DNA from 2 places in the Streptomyces sp. NPDC017225 genome. Region 1 is predicted to be linked to the other one. Evidence: riboswitches for the same ligand, from Rfam matches in the RefSeq annotation. Region 1 holds a riboswitch; the other holds the start of a gene.
The links. Region 1 has a riboswitch for glycine ahead of gcvT (glycine cleavage system aminomethyltransferase GcvT). Riboswitches for the same ligand answer to the same signal wherever they lie in the genome.
Positions count from the first base shown of each region.

Region 1 (8,588 bases):
CGCTGCGGACCAGGGCCGCCGGAGATCGTCCGGCGGCCCGCGGTCACGCCGCGCCGGCCTTCACCTGCCTTTCGTGCCGTACGGCGGGTGTACCGGTTACTTCTGCGGGTTCTTCAGGCCGAGGTTGACGAAGTCGTACATACCGCTGTAAGCGTCGGTCGTGTACACGTTCGCCAGCCGGGGGGAGCGCCAGTTGATGAACTTCTCGAAGACGAAGGGCAGGTAGTACGCGCCCTCCATGATCTTGTGGTTGATCTCCGTGGCGATCTTCTCCTTGCCCGCGCTGTCCTTCTGCGTCAGGTAGTCGGCGAAGAGACCGTCGATCTTCGGGTCGTCGATCATCGCGAAGTTGTTGTTCGCGCTGTCGAGGATGTAGTCGCTGTGCCACAGCGGCAGACCGTAGCCCTGCACGGACGGGAAGTCCGGGCCCCAGCCCATGATGATGATGCCGTAGCCCTTCTTCTTCACGTTCGTGGGGCTACCGATGACGCTGGCGTACTGCGAACCGTCGTACTGGTCGATCTCGACGTCGATGCCGACCTTCTTCAGCGACGCCTGGAGGGACTCGGCGGTGGCCACCTCGACCGGCTTGTTGTTGCGGACCGCGATGGTGGTCTTGAAGCCGTTCGGCTTGCCGCAGGCCTTCAGCTCTTCCTTGGCCTTCTCGACGTTGCCGTTCTTGTTGTCGGTGGCCATCTTGTACGGGTCGTACTTCTGGCCCTCGGAGCCCGGGACGGCCGGCGGCAGCATGTTGGTGCCGATGTCGCCACCGGCGACCGGGCCGCCGCGCGCGGTCTGCAGCGAGACGTGGTCGGCCCCGTAGAGCACGGCCTTGCGGCAGTGGATGTCGTTGAACGGCTCCACGTTCTGCGGGAACGAGGCGTACCGGATGTAACCCGAGACCGGGTTGTCCAGGTTGCCCTTGTGCTCCTTCAGGGCGGTGGTGCGGCCCTGCGGGGACAGACCGGTCTGGGCCAGGTCCAGGTCGTAGTCGCCGGCGATCAGGCGGGCGTCCAGGTCGTTGGCGTTGGAGAAGAACTTGATCGAGATCTTGTCCGGGTACGCCTTGCGGACCGGGTCCGACTCCTGCTTCCACTCCGGGTTGCGGACCAGGATCAGGTCCTTGTTCGGGCTGTAGGACTCGAACTTGTACGGGCCCGAGGAGAACGGACGCAGGCCGTACTTGGACTTGGTGTCCTTGTCCTGGCGGACCGGGGACGCCGAGGTCAGCGCGAGCATCTCCTCGAAGTCCGAGTTGGCCTGCGGCAGCTTGAAGACGATGGTCTTGTCGTCCGGCGTCTCGATCGCCTTCAGACCCAGCTTGTCCTTGGACTTGTCCTTGTACGGACCCTGGTACTCGTCCTTCGGGTCGAGCACCTCCTTCAGGTACGTCGGACCGCCGGACAGCACGTCCTGCGCCCAGACGCGCTCGATGCCGTACTTGACGTCCTTGGAGGTGATCGGCTTGCCGTCCTCCCAGGTGACGCCGTCACGCAGGGTGTACGTGTAGGTCTTGCCGTCTTCCGAGACCTTGGCGACGTCGGTGGCGAGGTCGGGGGTGACCTCGGCGCCGGTCTTGCCCGGCTCCGTCTTGTTCGTGACGAGCTGGCGGCTGTAGTAGCGGGAGAAGTTCCACATGAAGCCGTAGTAGCCGCGCGTGGTGTCCCACGAGTCGGCGTCCTGCGTGCTGGCGAACTTCAGCTCGCCGCCCTTCTTGGCCTCGGAGGCCTGAAGGACCTTGTTGTTGGCCGCGTCGAAGGTGGCCGCGCCGTTCTTCGAGCCGCCGCCGTTGCCGCCGTCGTCGCCGCCGCCGCCGCACGCCGCCGTGGTCAGCAGCGCGGCGACCACTGCGGCAGCGGCCAAAGCCTGCTTGCGCCGCCCTGAGGTGCGTTGGGTAGTCACGATCTCGGATCCTCCGGATTAGATGAGAGACCCCGTGCGGGAACCACGGGTCGCTTGCCGGTACGGCAGGTCAGCGGGAGCCCTTCGGGTCCAGCGCGTCGCGCACGCCGTCGCCGAAGAGGTTGAAGGCAAGAACGGTGATGAAGATCGCCACACCGGGGACCACCATGTACATGGGGTCCGACTTGTAGTAGTCGATCGCGCTCGAGAGCATCTGCCCCCAGGACGAGGTGGGCGGCTTGACGCCCACGCCCAGGAAGCTGAGTGCCGCCTCGGTGAGGATGTTGGTGGGGATCATCATCGTGGTGTAGACGATGATCGGCGCCACCAGGTTGGGCAGCAGTTCCTTGAACAGGATGTAGAACCGTCCGGCCCCCAGGGACCGGGCCGCCTCGACGTACTCCCGTTCACGCATCGAGAGTGTCTGGCCGCGGACCACGCGACCGATGTAGGGCCAGCCGAAGAAGCCGATGACCAGGATCATCATGAGCAGTCGCACGCCCGTGCCGCTCAGACCGAGCATGTTGTCGGGCATGACGGAGACCAGCGCGATGATGAACAGCAGCTGCGGGAAGGCCAGCAGGCCGTCCATGACGCGGCTGATGAGGGCGTCGACCCAGCCGCCGAAGAAGCCGGCCAGGACACCCAGGACGGTGCCGATGACCACGGCGACCAACGCGGACAGGAAGCCGACGAGCAGCGAGATCCGGGCGCCGTGGACGATGCGGGCGAAGACGTCGCGGCCGTTGACCGGTTCGACGCCCAGCCAGTGCTCGCCGCTGATCCCGCCCAGGGACCCCACGGGGGTGCCGAACAGCGGGTCGATCTTGTCCTCGTTGAAGGCGTTGGGATCCTGCCCGTAGAGGGACGTGATCATGGGCGCGAACACCGCGATCACGATGAGGACGAGCACCACGATTCCGCCCGTCAGGGCAAGCTTGTCCCGTTTCAGGCGCTCCCAGGCGATCCGGCCCAGGGAACGCCCCTGTACCGCCTTGGCGTCGGCGCCGGCAACCGCCGCTTCCTCGGCAGCACTTGGGGCCGCTTCCGCGGTCGGCTCGTGCAATGGTGCCGTCATCTGGCAGGGACCCCTCTCAACCGGCGGTAGCCGGCCCGCACTTGCCGCTGTAGCGGCGTGATCAGTCCGTCGTACACAGGAGCGAGCAACCACCCCTCGTTTCGGGAGTCTTCAACGCTTTGGCGATCTGTAGCCAGACTTGAAGGGGAATGGATGCGTAACCGTGATGCTGTTTGAGGTGTTCCGTTATCCGGACACTGGGTAACGGGGGCCGGACGTGGACGAGTTGGGACATCGAGGACGGATCGGGATCTTGCACCGTTGTCTACGCGCGAAGATGTCCCCCGGGCTGTCCCCCGACACCGACGGGACGAGTCCGCGACGGGTCAGTACCGTCCCTGGGCCGGAGGGTATCCGTATCCGCCCGCCGGTGCCTGGGCGGGGGCGGCCGCGTGGGCCTCACGGTCGTAGAAGGGGCGGGCGTGGGCCCGCAGCCACATGGCGACCGGGTCATGGGTGTCGGTCATCGCCACCGTCGACACCGGCAGCCCGTCCGGCACCGCGCCGACGGACTGCTGCATCATCCCGCGCACCGCGTCGACGGCGGGCGGCGACGTGTCGTACACGTCGAGACCGATGGCCAGATACGGCGCTCCCAGCGCCGGCTGCACCCAGGCGCGGCGCAGCGCGCGGACCGCCGCGGTGCGGTGGGCGTTCTGCGCGAGCAGGGCGTAGAACTGGGGGATCTCGATGGCCGGTTCGGACAGGCGCAGCGGGCCCGCCGGCTGGCGGTCCAGGCCGGAGGCGATGCGGCGCAGGTCCAGCCAGGGGATGCCGACACCGCCGCCGGGGGCGTGCGGGTTGAGCCACAGGCCGAAGTGGTCCGGATAGAGGGCGCGGGCGACCTCCAGGCCGTCGACCACCTCGTACGACCGGTTCCAGCCACTGGCGGACAGCTCCTGGGCGGAGGTGACGCAGGGCGCGTAGCCGTAGCCGTCGACCTCCATGTTCCCGTACTGGGCGTCCGGGGAGCCGGCCTGGCCGTGCCAGAGCAGCATCCAGACCTGGCCGGAAGTGGGGGTGGCGAGCGCGCGCAGCAGGGCCTCGTAGGCGTCGTAGCGCCCGGGCGTCACCTGGCGCAGCATGTGCTCGACCTGTCCGGTCGTGGTGCCGCTGGCGCTCACGCGTATCGCCCCTTCGAGAAGTTCCCCGGTTGTGAAACCAGCTTAAGGCTCCGCGGACCGGGGGCGCCTACGAGCTCGGGGGGTGCGGTTGTCTTGCGTCTGCGGCGCCGCTGTGGCTTGTCGCGCCCACGCGGCGGAGCCGCACGCCGATACAGCCCCGCGCCCCTGGCCGGCGCCCACGAGTTCCCTCGACCGCCTACAAGTCCTGGTCGTAGAACGGGCGGACGTTGGCCCGCATCCAGTCGCAGACCGGGTCCTGGGCCGCCTCCAGGAGGACGAGGTTGACCTGCGTCTTCAGGGGTGCCTTGGCCAGGGCCCGGCCGAGGGCGTCCAGAGGGAGGGCGCGGGCGTCGCCCTCCCAGTGGGCGAGTTCGACGCCGACGAACATGACGGGGTCGGCGGTCTCGATGGTGGCGAGGCAGCGGCGAGCGGTGCGCACGACGCCGACGGCGGCGAACTCGGCGGAGGCCGCGGCCAGGAACTCCACCGGGTCGTCCTGCCAGTCCGGCTCGAAGAGGCGGACCCTGCCACCTGACGCGGGCCCGTCCAGCGGGGTGCGGCCGGCCCGGCTCAGCTCGGCCACGGCCTGCGGCGGCAGCGGGACGCCCACCACACCCTCCGGGTTCACGGCGATGCCGATCTGCGGGGGAAGGCCGCGGGCGAACTCCGCGGCGGGGGCGACGGTGTACGCCATCTGCGCGCCGGCGACCTGGCGGAACTGCTCCTCGGAGCTGAACACCGGTACGTAGGCCTGGCCGTCGACCTCCAGGGAGGGCAGGTCGAGGGGGCCGCTGTGCGGGCCGCCGCCGTTCGGCAGGGGGATCCACACGAAGCTGCGGCCGAGCACCTCCACGATCCGGCCGCCGGCGCCCGGCACGCCGAGGGAGGCGGACAGCACCTCCTCCAGCTCGTTGCCGGGCCACCCGCCGTGCGGGTGGGGGTGCGCCTGTGCCGGGAAGTCCATCTGCCTACCTACCGCCTGCCTGGTACCGCTGCTGTGGCTGAAAAGGCTAACCCGTCCGGCCCGGCTGCCCCAGGGCCCGTCCCGGACGTCGAAGCGCGGACCGGTGCTCGGTGCTCGGTGCTCGGGCTGAACCCTTGGGACCCGTCCTTGGGAGGGCCCCTGGGGCGGGCCCCCGGGAACGGCCCCTTGGGCGCGTCACCCCGTGAAGGCGATCCGGTGGAGCGTGTCCGCCGCCGCCCGGTCCAGGAGCACCGCCGAGGCGCAGCCGGCGGGCAGGGTGCCCTCGGCCACCGCCCGCAGCAGGCGGGTGTTGGCCGAGCGGTGGCGCAGGAACGCGTACCGCGACACGCCCCGGCCGCGCTCGCGCTGGCCGGCCAGGGCGTCGTCGGCGTCCACGTCGAGCAGCAGCAGGTGCAGGGTGCCGTCGCGGCGGCGGGCCTCGCGGGCCAGCCAGCCGCGCACCCAGGCCTGGGTGCCGCAGTCGTGCACGACGACGCCCTCGCCGGAGCGCAGCGCGCGGCGCAGGCCGGCGTAGTGGGCGAGGCGGACGAGGGGGCGGTAGAGCCCGTACGGCAGTAAGCGCGGCATGCGCTGGTCCCAGCGGTCCCGGGTGTCCTGGGAGTCGATGCGCGCCCCGCGCACGGTGCGCTTCATCAGTGTGGACTTGCCGCTGCCGGGCAGGCCGGTGATCACCACCAGGTCCCGGGGTCCGAAGAGCAGGGCGTGCGGGCTGCGGCCCTTCCGGTCCCGCAGGTCGCGGACGACGGGTGCGGGCAGTTCGGCGCACGCCTCCGGTGCCGGGGCGACGGGCTGCTTGGGCAGCGCGAGACCCGAGGTCGTGGCGTACGCCGTGGTCCTGTTCACCGTGGTCGTCCTCCCCTGGGGCGGTTCACGAGTCACCATCCCCGTCGAGTGTAAAGAGAAGGTAATGCGCAGGTCTCGCGTTTTCGTGCGCTTACTGCCACAAGCCGGTTACAGATAGCTGTCTGCCCACGAACGGGCGGGGCGTGCAATGATGGCGGCGCCAACTGCATACCGGCCGTTTGAATCCGCGCGGGAGAGTCCCCGGCCGTCGCCGGGGCGCCGAAGGAGCAAGTCCCTCCCTTGAATCTCTCAGGCCCCGTTACCGCGCGGGCGAGGCACATCTGAAAAGCGGGCCGCCGCTCGACGGCTGCCCCACCCAAGGTGCAAGTCCTGACCGCCGTGCTCCGGTGGTCGTGGCGAACCTCTCAGGTTCCGATGACAGATGGGGAGGATCGACCTCGCCACGTCCTGTCCTGGGAGACGAACGACCGATGAGCAGTACCGAACCCCGCCGTACCGCGCTCGATGCCACCCATCGCGCGCTGGGCGCGACGATGACCGACTTCGCGGGCTGGGACATGCCCCTGCGCTACGGCTCCGAGCGGGACGAGCACCTCGCCGTGCGCTCCCGGGCCGGTCTCTTCGACCTCTCGCACATGGGCGAGATCACCGTCACCGGTCCGCAGGCGACCGAACTGCTGAACTTCGCGCTGGTCGGCAACATCGGCACCGTGAAGCCGGGCCGCGCCCGCTACACCATGATCTGCCGCGAGGACGGCGGCATCCTGGACGACCTGATCGTCTACCGCCTGGACGAGACCGGCGCCGGCACTCCCCACTACATGGTGGTCGCCAACGCCTCCAACGCCCAGGTGGTCCTGGACGCGCTGACCGAGCGGGCCGCCGGCTTCGACGCCGAGGTCCGCGACGACCGCGACGCGTACGCGCTGCTCGCCGTGCAGGGCCCCGCGTCCCCGGCGATCCTCGCGTCGCTGACCGACGCCGGCCTGGACGGCCTGAAGTACTACGCCGGCCTGCCCGGCACGGTCGCCGGTGTCCCGGCGCTCATCGCGCGCACCGGCTACACCGGCGAGGACGGCTTCGAGCTGTTCGTGAAGCCGGAGCACGCCGTGGAGCTGTGGCAGGCGCTGACCGTGGCGGGCGAGGGCGCCGGGCTGGTCCCCTGCGGTCTGTCCTGCCGGGACACGCTCCGCCTGGAGGCGGGCATGCCGCTGTACGGGCACGAGCTGTCGACCGCGCTGACGCCCTTCGACGCCGGCTTCGGCCGGGTGGTGAAGTTCGAGAAGGAGGGCGACTTCGTCGGGCGCGCCGCGCTGGCCGAGGCCGCCGAGCGCGCCGCCGCCACGCCTCCCCGTGTCCTGGTCGGCCTGGTCGCCGAGGGCCGCCGGGTGCCGCGCGCCGGGTACCAGGTCGTCGCGGGCGGCGAGGTCGTCGGCGAGGTCACCTCCGGCGCGCCGTCCCCGACGCTGGGCAAGCCGATCGCCATGGCGTACGTCGACCCCGCGCACGCCGCGCCGGGTACCGCGGGTGTCGGCGTGGACATCCGGGGCAGCCACGAGCCGTACGAGGTCGTGGCGCTGCCGTTCTACAAGCGGCAGAAGTAGACAGTAGAGGGACACCGGTCGCGGCCGTCCCTGGCCGCGCGCATGTTTCCGCTGCTCACCCGTGGTGTCAGCGGTCCCCCGTTCATCAGCACTTTCCCGCGTACAGGAGAATTCAGGCCATGAGCAACCCCCAGCAGCTGCGCTACAGCAAGGAGCACGAGTGGCTGTCGGGCGCCGAGGACGGCGCCTCGACGGTCGGCATCACGGAGCACGCGGCCAACGCGCTCGGTGACGTGGTCTTCGTCCAGCTCCCCGATGTCGGTGACAGCGTGACCGCGGGCGAGACCTGCGGCGAACTGGAGTCGACCAAGTCGGTCTCCGACCTGTACTCCCCCGTCTCCGGCGAGATCAGCGAGATCAACGAGGACGTCGTCAACGACCCGTCGCTGGTGAACTCCGCGCCCTTCGAGGGCGGCTGGCTGTTCAAGGTGCGGATCACGGACGAGCCGGCCGACCTGCTCTCCGCCGACGAGTACACCGCCTTCACCGCCGGCTGAGGAGTCACGACCGCATGTCGCTTCTGAACACACCCCTGCACGAGCTCGACCCCGACGTCGCCGCCGCCGTCGACGCCGAGCTGGACCGCCAGCAGTCCACCCTGGAAATGATCGCCTCCGAGAACTTCGCGCCCGTCGCGGTCATGGAGGCCCAGGGCTCGGTCCTCACCAACAAGTACGCCGAGGGCTACCCCGGCCGCCGCTACTACGGTGGCTGCGAGCACGTCGACGTGGTCGAGCAGATCGCCATCGACCGGGTGAAGGCGCTCTTCGGCGCCGAGCACGCCAACGTGCAGCCGCACTCGGGCGCCCAGGCCAACGCGGCCGCGATGTTCGCGCTGCTCAAGCCCGGCGACACCATCATGGGCCTGAACCTCGCCCACGGCGGGCACCTCACCCACGGCATGAAGATCAACTTCTCCGGCAAGCTCTACAACGTCGTGCCGTACCACGTCGGTGACGACGGCCAGGTCGACATGGCCGAGGTGGAGCGCCTGGCCAAGGAGACCAAGCCGAAGCTGATCGTGGCCGGCTGGTCGGCGTACCCGAGGCAGCTGGACTTCGCCGCGTTCCGCGAGGTCGCGGACGAGGTCG
Region 1 covers NZ_JBIRNE010000022.1:58,163-66,750, forward strand. The annotation lists gene ACH4NX_RS32915 (ABC transporter substrate-binding protein) at 97-1,902, opposite strand; gene ACH4NX_RS32920 (ABC transporter permease) at 1,973-2,980, opposite strand; gene ACH4NX_RS32925 (enhanced serine sensitivity protein SseB C-terminal domain-containing protein) at 3,307-4,104, opposite strand; gene ACH4NX_RS32930 (enhanced serine sensitivity protein SseB) at 4,301-5,068, opposite strand; gene ACH4NX_RS32935 (AAA family ATPase) at 5,264-5,932, opposite strand; glycine riboswitch at 6,113-6,207, shown strand; gene gcvT (glycine cleavage system aminomethyltransferase GcvT) at 6,364-7,497, shown strand; gene gcvH (glycine cleavage system protein GcvH) at 7,617-7,994, shown strand; gene glyA (serine hydroxymethyltransferase) at 8,009-8,588, shown strand, end outside.

Region 2 (8,588 bases), on a different contig from region 1:
GCGTCCGAGACGACCTCCACGATCTCCATCTCCGGCCTGGAGGCGTACGACGCCGAGGTGACCGGCCAGACGGCGATTCCGGCGCTCTCTCCCGAGGCACAGGCGGCCGTCGACGCGTTGCCGCTGGGTTCCGCGCTCCTCGTGGTGCGCCGCGGTCCGAACTCGGGCAGCCGCTTCCTGCTGGACGGCGAGCTGACCACCGCCGGACGTCATCCGCAGAGCGACATCTTCCTGGACGACGTGACGGTCTCGCGCCGGCACGTGGAGTTCCGCCGCAGCCCGGACGGCTCGTTCACGGTGGCCGACGTCGGCAGCCTGAACGGCACGTACGTCAACCGCGAGCGCATCGACCAGGTCGCCCTGTCGAACGGTGACGAGGTGCAGATCGGCAAGTACCGGCTGGTCTTCTACGCGAGCCAGCGGGGTTACTGACCCGCCCCCGGGCATCCGCCCGGGGAACCTCCAGGGAAGGTCCATGCTTCAAACACCGAGCGGCGGTGCCGGGCACGGCACCGCCGTCACGGACAGTGGGCTGATGAGCATCGGCACGGTGCTGAACGCGCTGCGTGACGAGTTCCCCGACATCACCATCTCCAAGATCCGTTTCCTGGAGTCGGAGGGCCTCGTGGAGCCGCGGCGGACCCCCGCCGGGTACCGCAAGTTCAGCGCCCACGACGTCGAGCGCCTCGGCCAGGTGCTGCGCATGCAGCGGGACCACTATCTGCCGCTGAAGGTGATCCGCGAGCACCTGGACGCCATGGAGCGTGGCGAGGCCGTCCCGCTGCCGGCACTGGCCCGGCAGCGGGACGGTGAGCCCGTGCCGGAGCCCGCCGAAGGGCCCGTGGTGGCCCGGATCGGGCGGGACGAGCTGCTCACCGCGGCCGGAATCGACGACCAGGAGCTGAAGGAGTGGGAGTCGTACGGGCTCCTCGCTCCGCTCCCCGACGGGGCGTACGACGCCGAGGTGGTCACCGTGGCTTCACTGGTGGTCCAGCTGGGGAAGTTCGGGATCGAGCCGCGGCACCTGCGGGTGATGAAGGCCGCAGCCGACCGGGAGGCCGGGCTCGTGGACCAGGTGGTGGCGCCGCTGAAGCGTCACCGCAACCCCCAGACCAGGGCCCACGCGGAAGCCCGCACCAAGGAGCTGGCGGGGCTGGCGGTGAAGCTGCACGCGGCACTGGTGCAGACCGCCCTCGGTGTGCGGCTGCCCTGAGCGGCCCGCTCGAGGGACCCGGATCGCCCACCCGATCCCGGTCCGACTACCCAAACGTCCCGGGCACGGCCTAGGGTTGCTGTGTGAACGAGCTCGATGTCGTAGGTGTCCGGGTCGAGATGCCCTCCAACCAGCCGATCGTGCTGCTGCGCGAGGTGGGAGGCGACCGCTTCCTCCCCATCTGGATCGGGCCTGGGGAGGCGACGGCGATCGCCTTCGCCCAGCAGGGCATGGCCCCCGCACGTCCGCTGACCCACGATCTGTTCAAGGACGTGCTGGAAGCCGTCGGCCAGGAGCTCACCGAGGTACGCATCACCGACCTGCGTGACGGGGTCTTCTACGCCGAGCTGGTCTTCGCGAGCGGTGTCGAGGTGAGCGCCAGGCCGTCCGACGCCATAGCGCTGGCCCTGCGCACCGGAACACCTATCTACGGCAGCGACACCGTGCTCGACGACGCCGGTATCGCCATCCCGGACGAGCAGGAGGACGAGGTCGAGAAGTTCCGCGAGTTCCTCGACCAGATCTCGCCCGAGGACTTCGGGAGCAGCAACCAGTGACACGCGCGGGCCGCGGCGGTCCAGGGCGGCTTACGGCCCCATTTCGGGCACATTCGGCTAGCCTTTCCCCGCGGTTGGGCACGGGAAACCACTCGTAGGGTGATTATCACTCGGCGTGCCGAGTGTGGCGATCGTTGACGCACCCTTGGTGACTGCCTACCGTCGAGGAGGCAGGTCAAGGACGGAGGTCGGCGTGAGAATCAGCGGCGACGGTACGGCTGGGGGTGGCCCCGGGCACAGCCTTGGGGCAAGCGGTCCGTACCCTCCCCCGAACTCTCGGCTCCGCGCGGGCGGGGGGTATCCCCAACACGGTGGCGCGGTCGATCCCGCTCCGCAGCGACCGGCTGCCGTGCCGAGCAGCGGAGGGGCGACGTCCATGGCGTCCGAGCAGATCGGCTACCGCGGGCCGACGGCCTGCGCGGCCGCCGGTATCACCTACCGGCAGCTCGACTACTGGGCCCGCACGGGCCTCGTCGAGCCCTCCGTGCGGCCCGCGCACGGATCCGGGACGCAGCGCCTGTACAGCTTCCGCGACGTGGTCGTGCTGAAGATCGTCAAGCGCTTCCTCGACACCGGGGTGTCACTGCAGAACATCCGTTCCGCCGTCCAGCATCTCAGGGAGCGCGGCTTTCGTGACCTGGAGCGGATGACGCTGATGAGCGACGGCGCCACGGTCTACGAGTGCACCTCGCCCGACGAGGTGCACGCCTTGCTCCAGGGCGGTCAGGGCGTCTTCGGCATCGCCGTCGGCGTGGTGTGGCGGGACGTCGAGGGCGCGCTGTCCCAGCTGCACGGGGAGCGGATCGACACGGGGGAGACCCTGGTCGGCCACAATCCCGCGGACGAACTGGCGAGGCGGCGCAACCGGGCCGTCTGACACCGCCGCGGGTGTGCGGCGGGCGATGTGGCCGGTCGGGCGGGCATTGTCAGTGGCGTAGGGCAGCATCGGACGTGTGAGAACCACGCCCACGATCCTGCATCTCGACATGGATGCCTTCTTCGCCTCGGTGGAGCAGGCGTCCAAGCCGAGTCTGCGCGGCAAGGCCGTCGTCGTGGGCGGGCTGGGACCGCGCGGGGTGGTCGCCACCTGCTCGTACGAGGCGAGGGTCTTCGGTGTGCACTCGGCGATGCCCATGGGCCAGGCCCGGCGGCTCGCGCCCAACGCGGCGTACCTCGTCCCCCGCTTCGAGCTCTACCGGTCGATCAGCGAGCAGGTGATGCGGCTGCTGCGGGGGCTGTCGCCCCTGGTGGAGCCGCTGAGCCTGGACGAGGCGTTCGTGGACCTGGAGGCCGGCGGGACGGCCTGGGACGCGGATTCGGCCCGGCTGGCGGGGGCGAGGCTGCGCACGGACATACGCACGGTCACCGGCCTCACCGGGTCCGTGGGGCTGGCCGCCTCCAAGATGCTCGCCAAGATCGCCTCGGAGGAGGCCAAACCTGACGGGCTGGTCCTGATCCCGCCGGGGACGGAGCGGGCCATGCTGGAGCCGATGACCGTGCGGACGCTGCCCGGTGTGGGACCGGCGACGGGTGACCATCTGCGCCGCGCCGGGATCACCACGGTCGGCGAGATGGCCGAGGCGGGGGAGGACGAGCTCGTGCGGTTGCTGGGCAAGGCGCACGGACACGCCCTGTACGCCATGGCCCTGGCCCGTGACGAGCGGCCCGTGGTGGCCGAGCGGGAGACCAAGTCGGTGTCCGTCGAGGACACCTACGACGTGGACATCCACGACCGTCTGCGGGTCGGTGTCGAAGTCGGGCGGCTGGCCGACCGGTGTGTGAGGCGGCTGCGCGGGTCCGGGCTGTCCGGGCGCACCATCGTGCTCAAGGTGCGCAGGTACGACTTCTCCACGCTGACGCGCTCCGAGACCCTGCGTGGGCCCACGGACGACCCGGGGGTGGTGCGGGAGGCCGCGGCCAGGCTGCTGGACTCGGTGGACACCACGGGTGGCGTGCGGCTGCTCGGGGTCGGCGTCAGCGGGCTCGCCGACTACACACAGGAGGACCTGTTCGCGCAGGCGGCGGGGGACCGGGCCGACGAGCCGGCCGAGGAGCTTGAGACGGAGCCCGTCGAGGAGCACCGGCCGGCTCCCACCGAGCGCCGGTGGCCGTCGGGGCACGACGTGCGGCACGCGGAGTACGGGCACGGGTGGGTGCAGGGCAGTGGGCTGGGGCGGGTCACGGTGCGGTTCGAGACGCCGTACTCGGAGTCCGGGCGGGTACGCACCTTCCTGGTGGACGACCCGGAACTGACACCGGCGGATCCGCTGCCGCTGGTGCGGCCCGTGCCGCGAAGACCCGGGGGCGCCGGGCCGGCGGGCGCGGACGACGGCTCGGACCGCGCTGCGGGCACCGGCCCGGGCCCCGACGCGGAGACCGGACCGGCGGGGCCCGCCCGCCATCCCCCGGCCAGGGCGTGAGGGGACGGCCCCTGTTGGCTTCCGGTCAGTGGCGGTGAGTGCCGGTGACGGCGGCGTGGAGGACGGCTGGAACCCGTGTTCGCGCTGTGACCCGCCGGCAGGCCGGGACGGTCAGCTCTCGTCCTGGCCCTGGCCCGCCAGCTTGCCGAAGTCGTGGTCGGGCAGCGGGGGAGGAGCGGCCACGTCGAGGCCGTAGTGGTGGTAGAGCTGGAGCTCCTGTTCCGGCGAGAGGTGGCGTCCGACGCCGAAGTCGGGAGCCTCCTTGATCAGGGCCCGGTCGAAGGGCACGCGCAGGGTGCCGTCGACCAGCTCGCTCGGTTCCAGGGGTACGAAGGCGTCCCTGCTGAACAGGCCGGTGCGTATGGCGGCCCACTCGGGGACGCCGGTGGCGTCGTCGAGATAGACCTCGTCGACAGTGCCGATCCGGGTGCCGTCGCGGTCGAGCGCCTTGCGGCCGATCAGATTGCGCGGGTCGATGTCGGTACGCACGGGGCCCTCCATTGGGTCGCACTGGGCTCGCACACCAGCCGCCGAATCATCCGTAAGTACTACAAAAGAGCACATGTGGCGGGTCGGCCACTCGAAATCTGCGCGGCGACCTCGCTGGTACGCTGGCAAACGGCTGCTGACCCCGCGCGGGAGAGTCCTCCGGACACCACCGGAGGCGCCGAAGGAGCAAATCCTCCCCGGAATCTCTCAGGCTCACGTACCGCACGGACGAGGTCACTCTGGAAAGCAGGGCGGGTGTCAAAGGCCCGCCCTCACCGACGGTGAAAGCCGGGAAAGCCCTCGGGCTCGCCCGGTGAAGCTCTCAGGTTGAGATGACAGAGGGGGAGGCCGTCGGGGTACCCGCGCCGTGGTGCCCCTCGAAGGTCGTCAGACCAGGAGGCCTCCGCAATGACCGCCCACCGCACCCCGCTCTCCGAACTCGAACAGGCAATGCCGTTCGAGCAGCGCCACATCGGCCCCGACCACGAGGCCCGGGCCAAGATGCTCGCGCAGGTCGGTTACGGTTCGCTCGACGAGCTGACGGCCGCCGCGGTGCCGGATGTGATCAAGAACGCCGACGCGCTGGACCTGCCCGGCGCGCGCTCAGAGGCCGAGGTGCTGGCCGAGCTGCGCTCACTGGCCGACCGCAACCAGGTCCTCGACTCCATGATCGGTCTCGGCTACTACGGCACCTTCACCCCGCCGGTCATCCTGCGCAACGTCATGGAGAACCCGTCCTGGTACACGGCGTACACGCCCTACCAGCCGGAGATCTCCCAGGGCCGTCTCGAGGCCCTGCTGAACTTCCAGACGATGGTCGCCGAGCTCACCGGCCTGCCCACCTCCGGTGCCTCGCTGCTCGACGAGAGCACCGCCGCCGCCGAGGCGATGGCGCTCTCCCGGCGCATGGGCAAGAACAAGAAGGGCCTGTTCCTGGTCGACGCGGACGCCCTGCCGCAGACCATCGCCGTGATACAGACCCGCGCCGAGCCGACCGGCGTCGAGATCGTCGTCGCCGACCTCAGCGAGGGCATCCCCGCCGAGGTCGCGGAGCGCGAGATCAACGGCGTCCTGATCCAGTACCCGGGCGCCTCCGGTGCCGTGCGCGACATCAGGCCGGTGATCGACCGGGCGCACGAGCTCGGCGCCCTCGTCACCGTCGCCGCCGACCTGCTCGCCCTCACGCTGCTCACCTCGCCCGGCGAGCTGGGCGCGGACATCGCCATCGGCACGACGCAGCGCTTCGGTGTGCCGATGGGCTTCGGCGGGCCGCACGCCGGCTACATGGCCGTGCACGAGAAGTTCGCGCGCAGCCTGCCCGGCCGCCTGGTCGGCGTCTCCGTGGACGCCGACGGCAACAGGGCCTACCGCCTCGCCCTGCAGACCCGCGAGCAGCACATCCGCCGTGAGAAGGCCACCAGTAACATCTGCACCGCGCAGGTGCTGCTCGCCGTGATGGCCGGAATGTACGCCGTGTACCACGGCCCCGAGGGGCTGCGGGCCATCGCGCGCCGCACCCACCGGTACGCCTCGATCACCGCCGCGGGCCTCGCGGCCGGTGGCGTCGATGTCGTCCACGGTGCCTACTTCGACACGGTCACCGCGCGGGTGCCCGGCCGGGCCGGCGCGATCGTCCACGCCGCCCGCGAGAACGGCATCAACCTGCGCCTCGTCGACGCCGACCACGTGTCGTTCGCCTGCGACGAGACCACCACGCGCGCCCAGGTCGGCGGCGTGTGGAACGCCTTCGGCGTCGAGGGCGACATCGAGGCGCTGGACGCGGCGACCGGGGAGACGCTCCCCGAGGCGCTGCTGCGCAGCGACGACTTCCTGACCCACCCGGTCTTCCACCAGCACCGCTCCGAGACCGCGATGCTGCGCTACCTGCGCCGCCTCGCCGACCGCGACTACGCGCTGGACCGCGGCATGATCCCGCTGGGCTCCTGCACCATGAAGCTCAACGCCACCACCGAGATGGAGCCGGTGACCTGGCCGGAGTTCGGTGCGCTGCACCCCTTCGCGCCCGCCGAGCAGGCGCAGGGCTACCTCACGCTCATCCGTGAGCTGGAGGAGCGGCTCGCCGAGGTCACCGGGTACGACAAGGTCTCGCTCCAGCCCAACGCCGGGTCGCAGGGCGAGTTCGCCGGCCTGCTCGCCGTACGCGCCTACCACCGCGCCAACGGCGACGACCAGCGCACCGTCTGCCTCATCCCGTCCTCCGCGCACGGCACCAACGCGGCGAGCGCCGTCATGGCCGGCATGAAGGTCGTCGTCGTCAGGACCGCCGACGACGGCGAGATCGACGTCGAGGACCTGCGCGCCAAGATCGAGAAGCACCGCGACGAGCTGTCCGTGCTGATGATCACCTACCCCTCCACGCACGGCGTCTTCGAGGAGCACGTCGCCGACATCTGCGCCCAGGTGCACGACGCCGGCGGCCAGGTCTACGTGGACGGCGCCAACCTCAACGCCCTGGTCGGCCTCGCCAAGCCGGGCCACTTCGGCGGCGACGTCTCGCACCTGAACCTGCACAAGACCTTCTGCATCCCGCACGGCGGCGGCGGTCCCGGCGTCGGCCCCGTGGCCGTACGGTCGCACCTGGCGCCGTATCTGCCCAACCACCCGATGCAGCCCGCGGCCGGTCCGCAGACGGGCGTCGGCCCGATCTCGGCGGCGCCGTGGGGCTCGGCCGGCATCCTGCCGATCTCCTGGTCGTACGTCCGGCTGATGGGCGGCGAGGGGCTCAAGCGCGCCACGCAGGTGGCCGTGCTGTCCGCCAACTACATCGCCAAGCGCCTGGAGCCGCACTTCCCGGTGCTGTACAACGGCCCCGGCGGGCTGGTCGCGCACGAGTGCATCATCGACCTGCGCCCGCTGACCAAGGCGACCGGCGTGAGCGTCGACGACGTCGCCAAGCGGCTGATCGACTACGGCTTCCACGCGCCGACGATGTCGTTCCCGGTGGCCGGCACGCTGATGATCGAGCCGACCGAGTCCGAGGACCTGGCCGAGCTGGACCGGTTCTGCGAGGCGATGATCGCCATCCGCGCGGAGATCGAGAAGGTCGGCACCGGAGCCTGGTCCGCGGACGACAACCCGCTGCGGGGCGCCCCGCACACCGCCGGTGCGCTGGGCGGTGAGTGGGACCACGCGTACACGCGCGAGGAGGCCGTCTTCCCGGCCGGGGTGACCGCCGCCGACAAGTACTGGCCGCCGGTGCGCCGCATCGACCAGGCCTTCGGCGACCGGAACCTTGTCTGCTCCTGCCCGCCGCTGGACGCGTACGAGGACTGAGCCTGCCGTACGGGAGGGGCTCCGCGCGGGACCGGGAGGGTCCCGCGCGGAGCCCCTCCCGTGTCTCACGCGGTCGCGAGTGACACCTCCGTCGACTTGACCAGCGCGACGACGGGAACACCGGCGGACAGTCCCAGGTCGTCGGCGGCCTCCCTGGTGATCGCGGCGGTGAGTTCGGCGCCCTTCACGGCGATCCTGACGGAGGCCATCGCGTCGCCCGTGGCGAGGGCGGTGACCGTACCGGGCAGCCGGTTGCGGATGGAGAGGCCCTCGACGCGGCCGGTCGCCACGGACACCTCCGTCGACTTCACCAGGGCGCGGACGGCGGTGCCGGCGGACAGTCCCAGGTCGTCCGCGGCGTCCCGGGTGATCGCCGCGGTGAGGTCCTGGCCGCCCGAGAGGCGGACCCGGACCGTCGCCATGGCCTCGCCCGGGGTGACGGCGGTGACGGTGCCGGGGAGCTGGTTGCGGATGCTCAGGCTCATGGGGGCACCGTAGCCCGATGGAGGTGCTATGCCGGGTATGCGTGCGTCTGCGTCGCCTTGACCGTCGCCCAGACCGGCGTGCCCGGGTGGAGGCCGAGCTCGGCCGCCGCGACCGTGGTGAGGTCGGCGG
Region 2 covers NZ_JBIRNE010000013.1:228,948-237,535, reverse strand. The annotation lists gene ACH4NX_RS26880 (FHA domain-containing protein) at 1-432, shown strand, start outside; gene ACH4NX_RS26875 (MerR family transcriptional regulator) at 476-1,213, shown strand; gene ACH4NX_RS26870 (bifunctional nuclease family protein) at 1,297-1,770, shown strand; gene ACH4NX_RS26865 (MerR family transcriptional regulator) at 1,964-2,647, shown strand; gene ACH4NX_RS26860 (DNA polymerase IV) at 2,724-4,190, shown strand; gene ACH4NX_RS26855 (PRC-barrel domain-containing protein) at 4,302-4,679, opposite strand; glycine riboswitch at 4,817-4,912, shown strand; gene gcvP (aminomethyl-transferring glycine dehydrogenase) at 5,088-7,973, shown strand; gene ACH4NX_RS26845 (molybdopterin-binding protein) at 8,039-8,458, opposite strand; gene ACH4NX_RS26840 (ABC transporter ATP-binding protein) at 8,485-8,588, opposite strand, start outside.
Region 2: it holds a riboswitch for glycine, as region 1 does, so the genes downstream of both, gcvP (aminomethyl-transferring glycine dehydrogenase) here and gcvT (glycine cleavage system aminomethyltransferase GcvT) in region 1, are expected to answer to the same signal.